DNA from 3 places in the Paenibacillus sp. FSL R5-0928 genome. Region 3 is predicted to be linked to each of the others. Evidence: riboswitches for the same ligand, from Rfam matches in the RefSeq annotation. Region 3 holds a riboswitch; each other region holds the start of a gene.

Region 1 (3,135 bases), 480 kb from region 3:
CATGGGAGACACCTTTGCCACTTGTATTGAAGAATACAAGATCTCCGGCTCTTATATCATCACGGGAGATTGCTGTGCCCATTTGATATTGGGAACCTGATTGGTGTGGAAGGTTAATGCCAATCTTATCAAACACATACATTGTAAATCCGGAGCAATCAAATCCGTTAGTGGATATACCGCCGGATACGTATTTAGTACCGATGGCCTTGTCAATCACTTTATCCATTTTGGAATCTGCGAAAGCGCTTCCTGCTCCGATGGTGAGGATGATGGAAAAGCTTAGTACTGCTGCTGCTAACTTCTTCTTCAAAAGTGTATACCCCTTCCAAATGCCTACGAGGTTAGCTTAAGGGTTCGGTTGAAGGTCCCCTATGACCCCTCTATATAATGGAGGTCAATTCACCCAAAGTTGGTTCCCCCGTTTTCCTAATAGTTAGGAAACTCGGCTCATACTGTTGATTAGGATTAGCTTGTAATCAATACATGACAAAACCTTTGTAAATAACAACTTAATGATTACAAAAATGTTACTAAAATCTCACTGCGCTAATTGTAACAAACAGAAAGCCGCTTGGCAATCGTTTTTAACATATTAATGCAGAAAAATTGGAATTTTTACGGTAGAAAGGCATATGTAAGCGTTAATAATGACCTAATTTTTAATATAATTGCAATTTTTATCAAATAAACGTGTTTCAATTGGGCTCTAATAGTGTAAAAATATATTATGGAATAAAGAAAAACCCGAATTTGATTACGGGCATAATCAGATTCAGGTTCATATAGTTGTAATTGTGAGGTTATAGTTGTGAGGAAGGTTTCAATCGAAGGCTACAGCTTGATAAGCTGAAGTACTCATTACTCTTTTAGCGCCAACATAACGATTGGCCCAGTAGGCCTGACTGAGTGAAGTGATGGTCACTCCACGCGAAGAGGACGATTGTGCGAATTTTCCGTTTCCAACATAAATGCCGACATGGGATACTCCATTGCCAAGTGTGTTAAAGAACACTAGATCACCAGAACGCAGATTGCTTTTGGATACAGCAGTTCCAACGCTATATTGAGCTTTTGATGTACGAGGTAAAGTAAGACCCACATTCTTGAATACATACTTTGTAAATCCAGAGCAATCAAATCCGGCAGTGCTTGTACCTCCGGTTTTATAGGCAACTCCAATAGTCTTTGAGATTACAGAGTCCATTTTAGAGTCGGCAAAGGCGCTTCCTCCACCAATAGATAATGCCATTACAAGTCCTAGCGCCGCAGCGACGCATTTTTTTCTTAAATTATGTCTTTTCAAAAGATGTACTCCTTCCAAGGCCTGCGAGGTTAGCTTAAGGGTTCGGTAGAAGATTCCCTATGATCCCTGTAAAGCGAGATCAATTCACCCAAAATATGGTTCCCCCACTTCCCGGTGCAAAGGAATTAGGCGTGTTAAGCACCAGAGAATGACGTTTCGACAGTTACACTTACGATAAATACATTTAGTTATGTAGGAATCGTTTCAATTGATTACAAAATTGTTACTAATAGCACAGGACTTATTGTAACAGAGCTTTTACGATTTTGCAAATACTCTTAAGTTATCCGTAATGAGAAAAAGTCCCAGCTCCTGAATACAGGAATTGGGACCTTTTTATTATGTCAAATAAGGTTGATTTATTGTGGAAATGCTTTGCTACGCCATAGATGATATTGTGCAGAGATTCCCCACATTTTTAAGAGCGTAGAAGGTAGTGGTGAGATTTGCCGTATTATAAGTGCCGGTAGGCCGGGACAGAACAGACCCGTCAGTCCGCACACTAGCAGTAAGAGCAGGCCTCCCGCCCCAAGTACAATGGAAACACCTATAGCAGGAATCAGTGACCGCAAGCAGATGATCAGTGAGGAGAACATTCCTGTACCGCCGGTGTAACCAAACTGCATATATAGAAGAAACAGGCGCACGATAAAAATATATATAAGCCATGCCAATACGTATGGTACTAAATGAAGTAACAAAGCGTAGTTAAACAAAGAGGATAAGAACAGCCCGTACATTTTTGGAGCAAGCCAGTAAAGCGGCAGCAGGGTCAGCACCCATTCGATTAGGCTAAAGACTAAGACAGGTAGTCCATAGATCTTCATGCCAGGGAAAAAGAACAGTCCACGCTCGCCCTTTCGCTCCTGGTGGAGCTCATGCAGCAATCCTGCCCTTATGAAAGGGGAAAGCAGAAGTCGCAAGACAACAAGCGCCAGAAGCATCCATAACCAAGTGCGTATCGCAGGGTCCGTATTCAAGCTGAACTGTCCCTCGATATAATACAACAGTCTGCCCATACCGCTGCCTCCGGCGTCTTTATCCGGATAGCGCAGTAGAATTGGAATAATAGCAGATCGGATGAAACCATACATAAAGTAGCCCCAGAGCAGTCGGTAGATGAAGAGCAGAATTAAAATATAAAATTGCTCCTTCATGCTTTGCCAGCCGCGGGTTATCGATGTTCTCACAATCATTCACCTCACCAGACAAGAGTTCCGAGCACGGTTTCAAGTAGTTTAGTTACACTTAATGTCCAGCGAGAGAGCGTCTTGGGCTCTATTTCCGCCAGCCTAAAGTTGTTTAGATGTTTGCTCTCCAATAAGATGGAATGTTCAGGGTCAATCTCAGCAGAGAGAAGAGGCTTATCGCTTAACAATTGAAACGTAGTCTCTGCTCCTTCACCGTTCCAGACCCGCTGCACCGAAGAGCTGTCGGCGAATGTGAATTTCACGGGAACATCAACGTAATGGCTCCCTTTGTTTGAAATCTTCACTAATGATTCGTAGCTTGGGGCATCGCCGCTGTTATTTTTTTTAAAAGTAATCGTATCTACTGAGAAGTCAGGCGCTCCATCACCATAAATGTAATCATCGAAATAGGCCTGCCATGATTTTTTGGTTACCTTCTCAACGACTTTCTGAAAATCTGACGTAGCAGGATGCTCGAAACGGAACTTACGAGCGTAGGAGGACATGATGTTGTTCATTGCTTTGGTACCTACCTGGCGTTCGATATCTTTAAGTACAAGCTTGCCGCGGATATAAACATTTCGGCTATAGGAATCCGCCCCTGCATATTTCCACGTTTCCAGATTTAACGGCTCAGGT
Region 2 (3,135 bases), 1.7 Mb from region 3:
GCGGCGAGCGAGTGGTTAGAAGGTGATCCGGTTTATCATGCGAAAAAAAGTCTGATCGAACATTCCCAAATTGCTATTTTTCGTTATCATGATTATTGGCATCGGCAAAAGCCGGATGGAATTATGGTGGGTTTACTGCGAGAACTAGATTGGTCCGCATACGTGGAAGAGCAGCAAGCAGCTGCTACGATTCTCACTATTCCTGCTATGACTGTACTGGAAGCTGCTCAATATATTAAAAGTAAGCTAGGGATCTCTTATGTACGCGCTGCCGGTGACCTGTCTCTGTCCTGCAAACGCGTAGGGATATTAGTAGGTTACAGAGGAGGCGGGACGATGGCTATTCCGCATTTTAATGATCACAATCTTGATTTAATTATTGCTGGAGAGGGACCAGAGTGGGAGACTCCGGAATATGTGCGGGATGCAGGGCACCAAGGCAGATCTAAAGCGCTCATCATGTTAGGTCATGCGGAGAGTGAAGCGCCGGGGATGAAATATTTAGCTGAAATCTTAGCAGACAAATATCCCATGCTTTCTAACCGGTTCATTGCTGAACAACCCATCTATCAGATGGTTTAATCTGGGGAAATAAAGAGTACGGAATAAATAAACATATTATGGAGAAAATGAAGGGAAACAGGTCACTGAGAAAGGAGTGTTTCAATGGAAATTCCTTTGGAGGCTGATGAAGTATTAAGTCGGATCAAAAAGCTGCAAAGCGACGGAAGCTCGATCAGTAAAAAACAAGTAAAGCAGAGCGATCCTGAGCTTATGAGAAGTGCGCTGTTCTTTTTTCCAAGCTGGGAGCATGCATTGAAAAACGCCGATCTTTTGTAGCCATAGTATTGTAAGAGGAAGCTAAGTGGACAGGGGAATACCTCTGATTCTGCTTAGCTTTTTTCATATCTCCAGTGAAAAGGATGGCCTTTATATAGAAAGTACTGGTGTTTTAACCTCCGTTTGGCTTGGTTCAGAGCCATTTTCTTAAATAAAACGAGTAAACAAGAGCAAAAGAAAGAGAAAATGAAGAGTATGCTCAATATGAAATGAAAAGCATTGCTTTCAACATTATTTTGACCAGAGCCCTCCTTTACAAGCAAACCTTACAAGAGTATGATTCATCTCAGAACTGACAATTATCTTAAATTTACAATTACATAAGCAATCCGCTTAATTTCCGTTTCTGGAAAGCGGGGGAACCAACAACTGGCAGCCGATGTGAGAGTCGGCACTGGTTATGGGGTGAATCCTGTTCCGGGTGCATAACATGCATCCCTGCAGGTAGGGCAACTCTCACTGCCCGAATCCGACAGCTAACCTCGTAAGCGTATGGAGAGAGGATGAATGGCGTGTTTAGTGATGAATAGCCACAGAGAATCCCTCTGTGGTTTTTTGCTGCGTTTTTAAGCAGATATAGACGTAGAATTTATTATGAAAGAGGTGTTACCTTTGCCTATCGCTAAACTGAACGGAACTTCGCTCTATTATGAAATCAATGGAACTGGCACTCCGGTTGTGTTTATCCATGGACATGGATTAACACACAGTATGTTCAAACCACAGCTGGAGTATTTTTCCGATAAATATAAAGTGATTTTGTGCGATTTACGGGGGAATGGCAAGTCTGGTAAACTGCTGGAGGCCCCACATGAGATTATTGAGACGCAATGTCTGGATTTGATTATGCTGTTGAATGACCTAGGTATTCGTGAAGCAGTTTTTGTAGGAATCGCCTATGGTGGCTTAGTCGTTCAGCATATTGCCAAACAATATCCTGAGCGTGTGAAAGCCATTGTGGTCGCGGATAGCTTCTGTAGGACTCACGGATCAACAATTGTAGGGAAAATACAAACTATGGCAGCATATTGCAGTTTGCTAATGTATTATCTCCCAAGCGAGCTGGTGTTGCCTTCGATTCGGATGATGTACCGAGAGCGCTGGAGTCTGGCCTACAATGAGATTAGAAGAGGGCTGCTGGACAAACGTCCCCGGGAGCTATATCGGCAAAGACTGGCTACAAGCCATGTTGATTACACCAGATGCTTAAAGGCTTTTAAACGTCCTGCTTTATGTATTGTAGGGGACTTTAATGAATTTGGAGTGAATTGTATGAAGGAAATGGTGTCTCAGCTGCCACATGCGCAGTTGGCGATTATTCCGAACGCATTAGATCCAAGTAATCTATGCCAGCCGGAGCAATTCAATGCGATTCTTCAACGTTTCTTAGAGAAGCAGCAGGGCAGTCAGCAGATTAGCTGATCTATAGGGAGACCTTTACAAGCGAAGCGTTTAAGTGGAAAAAGGCGTCCCATAGCCAGGGAGCATGAGCTGGCTATGGGACGTCTTTCTGGGTAGAACTTTAGGGGATTCTCCCTAAAGTGAAGGGGATTATGGCTTCTAGCACGTGAATTAGGGAAATTCTCCCTAAAGTGATAGAGAGCATGGCTCCTAGAACGTGGATTAGGGAAATTCTCCCTAAAGTGAAGGGAATTATGGCTCCTAGAACGTGGATTAGGGAAATCCTCCCTAATAATAGGGTGTTTTTAGCCATAAATGGGTATTTGCAAGAATTTTTAGGGAGGATTTCCCTAAAAACCTTATTTTAAAGCGATTATCGATGAATATTAGGGAGGATTTCCCTAATATAATGGATATCTAACTAAAGGCTGGCTCATCAGTAGTGAAATCTACGAATGAGCCAGCCTTTGGTATTTTACTAACCGGTGGATGTTGAACATTTACAAGCATATTGTACCTAGAACGCCACTTAATGTCCCTACCCTACCACAGCATCAAATATAGTTCACCCGACGTGGGAAAGAACAGTAGTCTCTAAGTAGTGAAGGTAAGAGTATAGAAGGGGCGTAGTAAGCGTCTCACCCGACATGGGAAAGAACAGTAGACTCTAAGTAGTGAAGGTAAGAGTATAGAAGGGGCGTAGTAAGCGTCTCACCCGACATGGGAAAGAACAGTAGACCCTAAGTAGTGATGGTAAGAGTATGGAGGGAGGCGTAGTAAGCAGCGCATCAGACGTGGGAAAGAACGGTAGACCCTAAGTAGTGATGGTAAGTGTATAGAAGGGGCGTAATAAGCTGCTGACCCGACGTGGGAGAGAACGGTAGACCCTAAGTA
Region 3 (3,135 bases):
TTTTATTCTCACAGACTGCGGTATGCTCTAGCCATAGTCGGAACTTCTCTTTCCGTATAACAGATAGATGTAAGGGAAAGGTGCTGCGGGATCTCAAGACATACCAACCGGCGCTTACATCTTTCCAAGGCTCCTTGAAGGCTGTAAACCACGGGAGTTTTTGATGCGATGACCAATCCTGCTGCTGTTGTTGTTCTCGAATTTTTTTATATATTTCATATACAATCTTAGAGTCTAAACAGTCTTTACAAGAAGAAGGTGTACTGAATTGGCGAAGGGCTTGGATCTGGTTCTGGCCAAATGCATAACCTACAATGTACCTGTGATTATTTTCTTCGAACCACAAGGCCCCGAAACAAACGTAATTTAGACTTATCGGCTCAAGCAGCCCTTGATGTATCCCTAAATAATAGTGCTTCAAAACATTCACCCCATCCAGCGTGCTATCACCTAATAGGCTCAGGTAACGCAAAAACCGCAGCAAGAGGAGGACCTCTGCTGCGGTTTTGGATTACAGGCAGATATACCTGGGCCAAAGCGTGGCGGATCAAGGGTCTCTCTCTTTACGCTTACGAGGTTAGCTGTCGGATTCGGACGGTGAGAGTCGCCCTACCTATTGAGACTTACGCAGTCTCCTTTGGATTCACCCCAAGTAGGCCAGGTGGCCTGATGGTTCCCCCGTTCCCTGCGAATGCAGGAACTCAGCGTTGATTGTTTTTCATGAATTAGATTCAACCCGAATCATACTCTTTTCAAGATTTTCTGTAAAAAACGGAAAATGTTCTTTTAGAGCGATTTTAACCATATCCTGCCGACTACGACTGAAAAACGAGGTAAATAGGTATTTATGGCGTGTTATCGCGCCTCTTTCTCGCTCAACCTCAGCTTCTTGCGTTTCAACCTATAAAGGGAATTTGCAGTATTTTCACCCTAAAAAGGTGAATAAAATCACATGGGTTATAGATAGCGATTAAACGCTCGAAACTCGAGTAAACAAGAGATATAGAGAGATTAGATATCAAGTAAGCGCTATCTAATGGGAAAATAGTTTTTAATTTGCATTATTTTGGCATCATTCAGGTTTTACAAGTCTTCGTGCATAAGAGTATGATTACTCCTGTTTCAACGACAATCGAATATTTGATCCGCTTAATTTCCGATAAGGAAAGCGGGGGAACCAACAATCGGCAGCCGATGTGAGAGTCGGAAGCTGATTATGGGGTGAATCCTGTAGAGGGTGCGAGTGAGCTCGCATCTATACAGGTAGGGCGACTCTCACCGCCCGAATCCGACAGCTAACCTCGTAAGCGTATGGAGAGAGGATGAGTGCAATGTGACCGCTAGCGAGCCACAGAGGAGATCCTTTGTGGCTTTTTGCTGTGCTCTTAGAAGCAAAGCATTTATGGAGGCCTCCCCCAAGAGGTCGCTAAATTCATCATTAGCGGTATTTGTAAGGCAGCGTCTAATGACGTGACACAACCGAGCTTTAGGTTGTGCCCGAAAATGACGATAGGTCAACATCCTTTCGGAGATTTTCGTTGCCTCCTTGTTGTAAATGAGCAGGAGGAGAAAAAAGAGATGACGGATCAGAATGAATATGTGCTTGTATGTGCGCCTACAAAGGCGGGAGAACATTTCATTAAACTTCTGAAGTTCAGGGGTATTAAGATGGCGGGATTAACCAACAATCTGGCTGAGAAAGCTTTACTAGAGGAGCTCGGAATCGAGCGGGTTATTCTAGTGGATACCCGCCATCAGAGCACTTGGTTTCGCCCATCGTTCCCGGTAGGCAGGGTATATCTGTTTGAGAGCAGCTTTCCGCTTTGCTGCCGCTATATTCAGATGTGCCGTACCTGGACGACACAGCCAATTTTTGTGATTACAAGTTCTATAAATCCTAGATTGGTCTATAAAAGACTTGGTGCGAGCTATGTAATCTATTCCCATAGTGGTGATGCTGATTTTCTAATCGATAGATCACCTCATCAAGGATAATGGAAGGAGTGCGGAAGATATGATGGATCTGTATATGGTGGCTTCGTTAGCTGTAATTTACGGGTTATTTTATGGCTTTATGCGCTGGTGCGCAGGTGTAGTTGAGGATACGGGGAGGGATAAGCTGTGATTCTAGTAATCGCTGTTACCCTACTGTTGTTTATATATCTGGTTTACGCGTTGATTCATCCTGAGAAATTTTAAGGAGGGGCATTCATGGGCATTTTGCAAATAGTCGTCGTAATTGTAATTCTCATCTTGTTGGTCAAGCCGATGGGGACGTATTTATATCATGTATTTTCTAACGAACCGAATCGTACGGATCGCTGGTTTGCAGGCACAGAGAAAGGTATTTATAAGCTGATCGGCCTGAAAAAACGGGACGGAATGTCCTGGAAGAAGTATGCACTCAGCTTTGTTTTAACTAATATCGTACTGGTTGCTTTCAGTTATATTTTTCTAAGATTACAGCGGGGATTGCCGCTGAACCCGAATGGAATTGCCGATATGGAACAGACGCTTTCATTTAATACGGTGATCAGCTTTATGACCAATACGAACCTGCAGCATTATAGCGGGGAGACGGGACTATCGTATTTTTCACAAATGGCAGTCATCACGATGATGATGTTCACGTCTGCAGCGAGCGGATTTTCTGTTGCGGTTGCTTTTGTCAGAGGGATTACAGGACAGAAATCAGTCGGGAATTTTTTTGAGGACTTCGTAAAAGCACATATTCGTGTATTCATTCCATTAGCTCTGCTAGTTTCATTGGTGCTGGTAGGATTGCATGTGCCACAAACGCTCAAGCCATCGCTTGAGGTCACTACACTCGAAGGGCAGACGCAACAAATCGCTATCGGTCCAGTCGCTTCTTTGGAGTCAATTAAACACTTAGGTACGAATGGTGGCGGCTTCTTCGGAGCCAATTCAGCGCATCCTTTTGAGAACCCTAATCCACTTACGAACGTTCTGGAGATTCTCTCTATGTGGATGTTGCCAGCCTCTTTGCCATATATGTACGGGTTGTTCGCTAAGAACAAACGTCAGGGCTGGGTGATTTTCACAGCAATGATGACCTTGTTCGTTCTGCTGCTGGGGCTGAATTATTATGCGGAAACTAAAGGGAATCCCGCTATT

The links. Region 3 has a riboswitch for cyclic di-AMP ahead of MKZ16_RS02665 (hypothetical protein). Riboswitches for the same ligand answer to the same signal wherever they lie in the genome.
Region 1: it holds a riboswitch for cyclic di-AMP, as region 3 does, so the genes downstream of both, MKZ16_RS00545 (C40 family peptidase) here and MKZ16_RS02665 (hypothetical protein) in region 3, are expected to answer to the same signal.
Region 2: it holds a riboswitch for cyclic di-AMP, as region 3 does, so the genes downstream of both, MKZ16_RS27670 (alpha/beta hydrolase) here and MKZ16_RS02665 (hypothetical protein) in region 3, are expected to answer to the same signal.

What each region holds. Positions count from the first base shown of each region.
Region 1 is NZ_CP150225.1:113,495-116,629, forward strand. Features, by position in the region: gene MKZ16_RS00540 (C40 family peptidase) at 1-274, opposite strand, end outside; cyclic di-AMP (ydaO/yuaA leader) riboswitch at 319-461, opposite strand; gene MKZ16_RS00545 (C40 family peptidase) at 824-1,252, opposite strand; cyclic di-AMP (ydaO/yuaA leader) riboswitch at 1,310-1,448, opposite strand; gene MKZ16_RS00550 (hypothetical protein) at 1,666-2,496, opposite strand; gene MKZ16_RS00555 (M1 family aminopeptidase) at 2,508-3,135, opposite strand, start outside.
Region 2 is NZ_CP150225.1:6,123,847-6,126,981, reverse strand. Features, by position in the region: gene MKZ16_RS27680 (Nif3-like dinuclear metal center hexameric protein) at 1-582, shown strand, start outside; gene MKZ16_RS27675 (hypothetical protein) at 667-840, shown strand; cyclic di-AMP (ydaO/yuaA leader) riboswitch at 1,161-1,347, shown strand; gene MKZ16_RS27670 (alpha/beta hydrolase) at 1,435-2,262, shown strand.
Region 3 is NZ_CP150225.1:597,174-600,308, forward strand. Features, by position in the region: gene MKZ16_RS02660 (hypothetical protein) at 1-484, opposite strand, end outside; cyclic di-AMP (ydaO/yuaA leader) riboswitch at 553-717, opposite strand; cyclic di-AMP (ydaO/yuaA leader) riboswitch at 1,137-1,326, shown strand; gene MKZ16_RS02665 (hypothetical protein) at 1,579-1,995, shown strand; gene kdpA (potassium-transporting ATPase subunit KdpA) at 2,212-3,135, shown strand, end outside.